DNA from 2 places in the Paenibacillus sp. E194 genome. Region 1 is predicted to be linked to the other one. Evidence: riboswitches for the same ligand, from Rfam matches in the RefSeq annotation. Region 1 holds a riboswitch; the other holds the start of a gene.
The links. Region 1 has a riboswitch for thiamine pyrophosphate ahead of AZ66_RS06750 (YkoF family thiamine/hydroxymethylpyrimidine-binding protein). Riboswitches for the same ligand answer to the same signal wherever they lie in the genome.
Positions count from the first base shown of each region.

Region 1 (3,417 bases):
CTCCAGTATTGGCCAAGGCGTCCGCAATCCATTTGCCAAGTAGACCTGAGATGAGTGCGCCACTTATACAGCGAACGACGAACATCGCGATGATGAGACCAACAGAGTAGACCGCATAACCGCTGCGGAAATACCCCCATGCGAAGCTGAATACAGCGGAGCCCACCCCAGCCAGCATAAGCACTTTGGTTGAATAATTCCGATATCTTGTAGCGGCAAATACGGCTTCGGCACCCAAACCTTGAATTAGGGCGGATACAATCAAAATAGGCCCTACGGCGTTGCCGATTAATACCTCAATCAGTCCAGCGACTGTCTCAGAAATGACGGCAGCCCCGGGCTTGCGGATAATATAGGTAGCGATGATCGATACGATAAACCAAATGCCGAAGATGACTTCATATCCCATCGGCCCCATAAAGCCAACAAGCACATTGCCTATTTGCAAGAAGAGCAGATAAATGACGGCAAACACAACAGATAATGAACTGAGAACGACGATATCTCGTAGTTTCCATTGGATGTTTCGCGAATTCATGAACATTCCTCTTTTCTTAGAACGATGATCGGATGAGTCCGTTGGGTTTGTAATTTGCATTTTGGAAATTCTTTATCTTCAGCTGCTACCTTGTGGAAGGGCTGTTGGCTGACATCGTAGTTGTCATCACCACATGGGACTTGTCTGATTTTCTCGCCCGATTAAACGCGTTCTCAAGTGTAGTAAATACTCGCTGTGCATCTCCTTCTAAGCGGCTTGCATAATGAGCGCTCTCATCGAAAGTGCCTTCTTCCTTAGCAAGGCCAATGATCTCATAGATCGTATCCATGTAATCTGCCGTTCCGAGCGGGTAGAGCGCAAAATGAGCAGCGACCTTGAGAGGAATCGCTTGATACCGTTCCGCATTCATTCGAATTTCGTCCGTATTCATGAAGGCATCTCCTTGTGTGTCGCCCGGACAGCCAACAGAGAAGGTAGCATTCAGCACAACATGTTCTCCACTTGCCGCGCTATGTAAATAGATAGACTGAACGACATCGAATACATGTTCACTGCGCCCACGAACCCAGGTGCTGACATCATCGGTATGGCACCATACCTTGGACATGTCTGTGTCTCGCAACGCTTCCAAAATAAGTTCAACGAAGCGATCGCTCATCGGATAGATGGAAAAGCGACAACCAACGATGCGGCTCGTACCGCAAGATAACTGATTCATAACTTATATCCTCCCTGACGAATCAAATTGTGGTCAGCAGACAACAAAAAAACTGCACCGTGAGTCGGTGCAGTTACGCTTGAGGATACAAGGGTATAACATGGCTTCATGCTATGACGAACATGACGAAGCCGCAGCTTATATCAATCAGTCGACTACACTTCCCCACGCTAGTATTATCTAGTTCGGGTTATAAGGGTTAACAGCGTTGCCGCTGTCTCTCAGCTTGTTACAGCACCCCTAGTGTTCGAAATTCACTATGCAGTTGTTCCATTGTTCATATGCTTGACAGCTTTCATTATACACGGGATGATCCGTTTGTAAAGGGTGTAACACCAAAAGGAATACTTCAAACTGGAGCTTAATATTGCAATGGGCTAGAACCGGGCATGCAAACGATCCGTGGTATCGAAGCCTGAAGGTGATGCCCGACATCGTGAAGGGACTCTAGTCCTCCGTAATAGTCAACGTGATTTGAAACAAGGTATGGTAACACTGATCCTGCGTTAGTTCAATCGTGCCATCATGGAGCGTTATGATTTTTTTGCAAATGGCGAGACCTAAGCCTGTACTGTCTTTGATCGGCCCATCGCCACGGATAAATTCCTCGAAAATATGTTCCTTGATCGGCTCCTGAACGCCAATTCCGTCGTCTCCGATCCACAGTATAACGTTTCCTTCTTGTCGCGCACATGACACATAGAGCACCGTTCCCGCTGGATTATATTGCAGTGCATTGCTAATTAAGTTGGTGATGACGCGACTCATATGAATCTTGTCCATCTTGACATAGAGCGGTTCTTCCGGGATATGTGCTTCAAGCTCAAATCCCTTCTCTTCTATTTCTGGGTAAAATTCCACCACAAGCTGCTGGAACCATTTCGTAATGTTCACTTTCTCTTTGCTCAATTCCGTATGCTTGTCATCCAGCTTCGCTAGTTCAAATAAGTCTTTAATCAAATTGGCCATATAAGCTGACTTATCGTAAATGTATTGAATATATTTGCGGGTATCCTTGTTTTCCAATGCCTGATTGTCCAATAGAAGCTGCGAATAACCGTAAATCGAAGTAATCGGCGTCTTCAAATCATGCGATAGATGAAGCAGCATGTTTCGCTTATTGTTCTCAGCAGCTTCCTTCTCAGCAGAAGTGTGTTGCAAACGTTCAGCCATGCCGTTAAACGCATCTTGTATTTCTGCGAATTCCTGTTCGGCCGAGTAATGAAGCCGCTTCGTGTAATTGAAGTGCTCCATCTCTTTGATGCCTTCTAAGATTTGCCGCAGCGGCTTTTTCACTTGTCTAACCGAATAGCGGGCGTAAAAGTAAAGCAGGATAAACAATAAAATAGCTAATAGTGCAGCAAAGATCGTTGTCGCTGTTGATAATTTCAACAAGCGTTCAGGAATTTTCCACAGCAATACATAAGATTCGCCGTTCGGCCCTTTTGCATGATAAGCATGATAGGAGATTGTATCATCGTTTCGCTCCACATCCATTTTTGCATACAATTGACCTTCTTCATAATGCTTGATGTCGTCCTCTTTGTTTCCTTTGACAAAAATGATTTCGCCTGACTCATTCACGATTTCGAACCAACCACCGTACTTGTCCAACAAATGCGCACTGATGTTGTGGAAAGGGTACCGATAAATATCCGTTCCATTAATTTGAGCAACGACCAGTTCATCTATATACCGCCTCATAAATAGGTTCGTGCTCAGGAGTGATACAATGATCGCCGCTATCATCAGGATGCAGATCACTGCATAATTTCGAAAAAATACCCGTTTCAAGGGACGTCGACCAGAGAGATTATTTGCTTTTTTCAAAACGGTAGCCTAACCCCCTAATCGTAATGAGATGGATAGGCTTTCTCGGATTATCCTCAATTTTCTCGCGGATTTTACTTATGTACACCATAATTAAATTTTCGTCTCCGATGTATTCCTCGCCCCACACCTGCTCGTAAATATGCGCTTTGGTCAATACTCTGCCAGCCTCTCTCATAAGGAGCTCCAATGAATTCGTATGATGTCAATTCTTTTTGGATGCCGGACTTGAACAGTTGGCAGCTCCTTATATTCAGCCTCACATCTCCGATTTCGATAAATTCCTGCTCTTGCTTATCCGGTTTTGCAAAGGAGTCGATTCGTCGGAACAGCGCTTGCACGCGGCTGACAACTTCAAGTGGGTTGAAGG
Region 1 covers NZ_JMDX01000032.1:7,487-10,903, reverse strand. Annotated here, with positions in the region: gene AZ66_RS06755 (ECF transporter S component) at 1-538, opposite strand, end outside; gene AZ66_RS06750 (YkoF family thiamine/hydroxymethylpyrimidine-binding protein) at 624-1,217, opposite strand; TPP riboswitch at 1,363-1,469, opposite strand; gene AZ66_RS06745 (HAMP domain-containing sensor histidine kinase) at 1,665-3,047, opposite strand; partial or broken gene AZ66_RS06740 (response regulator transcription factor) at 3,031-3,417, opposite strand, start outside.

Region 2 (3,417 bases), on a different contig from region 1:
TCAGCTTGAATGCCGGCGCCGCCGCCACTATCGGAACCAGCAATCGTCAATGCTCGTGCGACCGTCATAGCCATACCTTCCTTCTAACGGCAGCTTGACGAGGGATGATCATTGATGCTGCCGTATCGAATTGGTCGATCTCAGCCAAGGCATCAAGAAATGCAGTTTGGAAGCTGCCAGGACCTCGGTGGCCCGCTGTTCGATAGGCATGGGCGGCTGCGCCCCCATAATAAGACATCGCTGCGGCTCCTGCCAGCAATAAATCAGATTCTACCGCAGCAAATGCGCCGATGACCGATGTCAGCAGGCACCCGCTTCCTGTAATGTTCGTCAACATCGGATGACCGCCATTAATGATATAGCCGGTTGTGCCGTCTGTAATAACATCCTCTTTTCCTGAAATAGCAACGATGGTGCCGAAACGGTCAGCTGCCCGTGCAGCAAGATCGAACAACTCCTCAGGGGAACGAAGGGAGCTTTCAGACTCCATGCAATCCACGCCTTTAATCTCGCCAGCTTCACCCATCAACTGAGCAATTTCCGCGGCATTGCCGCGCACGATCGAGACGCGCAATTCCTTTAGCATCTTCACGGATACCTTCGTCCGGTACGGCGTTGCGCCTGCGCCTACTGGATCGAGAATAACCGGAATGCCATGCACATTCGCCGACCGCCCTGCGATTAGCATAGCTTCTATCATGTCTGTATCGAGCGTGCCAAGGTTCAATACGAGCGCATCTGCTGCCTTGGCCATGTCCGCTACCTCTTCCTTGGCTGAAGCCATCACAGGGGAGGCGCCAATGGCTAGCAGACCGTTAGCGGTAAAGTTGGCGACGACGATATTCGTCATATTGTGGATGAGGGGGCGCCGTTCCTTAATACGCTTTGGGAAGAGAGGCATATCATTCATCCTTGTTTCACCTCTGTCTTCTCCGTCAAGCCTACTGGCCAGTCTTCTACCTTATAAGCCATGTCCCAGAATAGATATTCCAACTGGCAGCTAGTCAGAAAATGCTTCTTCAGCTGCTGCTTGCGTGCTTGCGACAGCGATTCTGCCCATTCATCCAGCATTCGGCGCATTTTGTCCGTAACGCCGCCGCCGAGGTCTCCGTAGAAATGAATCCACTCATAGAACGGATGGGTCTCATCTGGATTCACTTCTTTTAGCAAACATTGTCCGATCTCCGTATAAGTCCATGGACATGGCAGCAAAGCCGCAATAATATCTTCCAGGGTTCCTTCATGGGCCACGGTAAGCATATGGGACACATAATGGCTCGCAGAAGGGGCGAGTGGGTAGCCTTGCAGTTCTTCGAACGTTACGCCTGCCACGTTACAAAAATTATGATGGGGGTGTGTCTCGCTATTCAGTACGAATGAGATTTGCTCGTTGAAAAGAGCCATTGTCTCTCGGTTGTCGCATTTGGAAATCGCAATGCCGTAAATCCGAATAAAGGCATTCAAATATTCAAAATCCTGCTTTACGTAGTGAATCAACTGTTCTTTCTTGACAGTACCCTCAGCAATACCCCGAACGAACGGATGCTCCATAATGGCATCGTATATCGGCTCCGCTTCATTTCTCAGTTCCTCCGTAAATGTAAGCATGAACAGCACCTCCGCATGATTAAGATAGGGGATGAATGCATGCTGAAATCTGGTCAAGGAGCACTTCGCGGCAGCCAAAAAAAGCCGCCCCGAAATGGAGCGGCTTCATCATGTCCATACAAAAAGACCATGAACCGGCCGGCTCCACTTCCCTCCGCCGGTATTACCCGGATCAGGTTCTAAGGGTCCAAGAATTCTTGTCTCAGCCGCCTATGCGGCTCCCCTAGTGGATTTCACGTCATATTCATCTTACGAACTACTTTAGCATTGATGGAGATAATTGTAAAACGTTAGTTTTCTGAACCATTCGGTCAAAACGATAACTTGTTAGTGATTCGAGCGAAGTTTCTAATTGCAATTGACGCTGCGACAATTGATACAATAACCTCATAAGGCGCCTTATGATACGTCAAGTGACAGAGGTTGATGATAGTGATGAGCAACATGATAGGAATCGACAAGTTATCGCAGGAAATCGGTGTGACGAGCCGTACCCTGCGCCACTGGGAGTCGCAGGGGCTGTTTGTGAGTCAGCGCGATTCCAGTTCTGGCTGGAGGATGTATGATGAACAGACCGTGCTTGCAATCCGTATAACTGCATGGTTAAGAGGGTTCGATATTGGGATTAAAGAGATTAAAGTGGTGCTGGCGGATATGACGTTCCGAACCGCACATCAGGTAATGACTCAGTATGCAAACGAGATGAATGATCACAAAAATGAGTGCATTTCGAAGGAAATAACATTGAAGAAATGGTTGGAGCAGTCGCACAAGTACCTCAATGAACCGATTACGGCTCAATTGCTGTTGCAATTAAGTCATGTACCCTCCCTACATTCAAATATGAAACATGAGGTGACAATGCCGATGAGCAATCAGTGGAATTATTATCCATCATCAATCAAATTCGTAACCCTTCCACCAATGAGAATGGCCAGCCATGTTGTCGTAAGCGCATCTCCAGAGGAAGAAGCGATCGAATCATTAGCAGACTGGCTCGTGCAAGCTGAGCTGCAAGGAACGGCACGGCTATTTGGAAAAAATGAAGAACCACTCCCTGAGTTTGAATCGAACGTTTACGATTACGGTTATGGTGTATATGCTTCAATCCCAGAGAATATCGACATACCTAGTGATTTTACGGAGGCTAGGTTTTCCGGCGGGGTATATGCCATGATGGAGAGTACGGATGATATTACGGGATCGTGGCAATTATTGATGGAGAAATTGAACGAGCATCCTGACTACGAGCCTGATTCGGAGGCAAGATTCTGCTTGGAGGAGCACATACGAAATGACAACCCAGCAGGAAGCAGCAACGCTTATTGGCTGCAGTTATTCGAGCCAGTTCGAAAGAGAATAAAATAATATACATGAATCCCCGGTACAAGCATAGCGCCGGGGATTGTGTATTTCAAGGGGGATAGGAGAGAGGGCTGCTCGCTTTGCGTTTTCTTTATTAAGAAGTGGAAGTTGCGAGCGGTCGCATGATGCGTTTGCGTTGATGGAATGTGGCAATTTCGGCTAGACCGTGCTGCTGAAGCATAAGGGAATTGTTCGCCACGTATTTGCCGACGTCGTCTGGAAAGTGAGAATCCGATGACAGGGTAAAGGGGACATCATGTCGAAGCAGAACATCGATAAAGGAGGAACTCGGACACATCTCCTTGACCGGGTAGCGGTAGAACAGTCCTGCATTTACCTCTGTAGCTGTATTTGTCCGTTTCAATGCTTGTGCGATTCGCTCGTAGTACGGGAGAAGCAACTCTTCAGATGGGCGATAATTAAATACTTTTAAATTGTCCAAAT
Region 2 covers NZ_JMDX01000047.1:22,925-26,341, reverse strand. Annotated here, with positions in the region: gene thiD (bifunctional hydroxymethylpyrimidine kinase/phosphomethylpyrimidine kinase) at 1-74, opposite strand, end outside; gene thiM (hydroxyethylthiazole kinase) at 65-910, opposite strand; gene tenA (thiaminase II) at 907-1,608, opposite strand; TPP riboswitch at 1,741-1,843, opposite strand; gene AZ66_RS09105 (MerR family transcriptional regulator) at 2,044-2,976, shown strand; gene AZ66_RS09100 (histidinol phosphate phosphatase domain-containing protein) at 3,068-3,417, opposite strand, start outside.
Region 2: it holds a riboswitch for thiamine pyrophosphate, as region 1 does, so the genes downstream of both, tenA (thiaminase II) here and AZ66_RS06750 (YkoF family thiamine/hydroxymethylpyrimidine-binding protein) in region 1, are expected to answer to the same signal.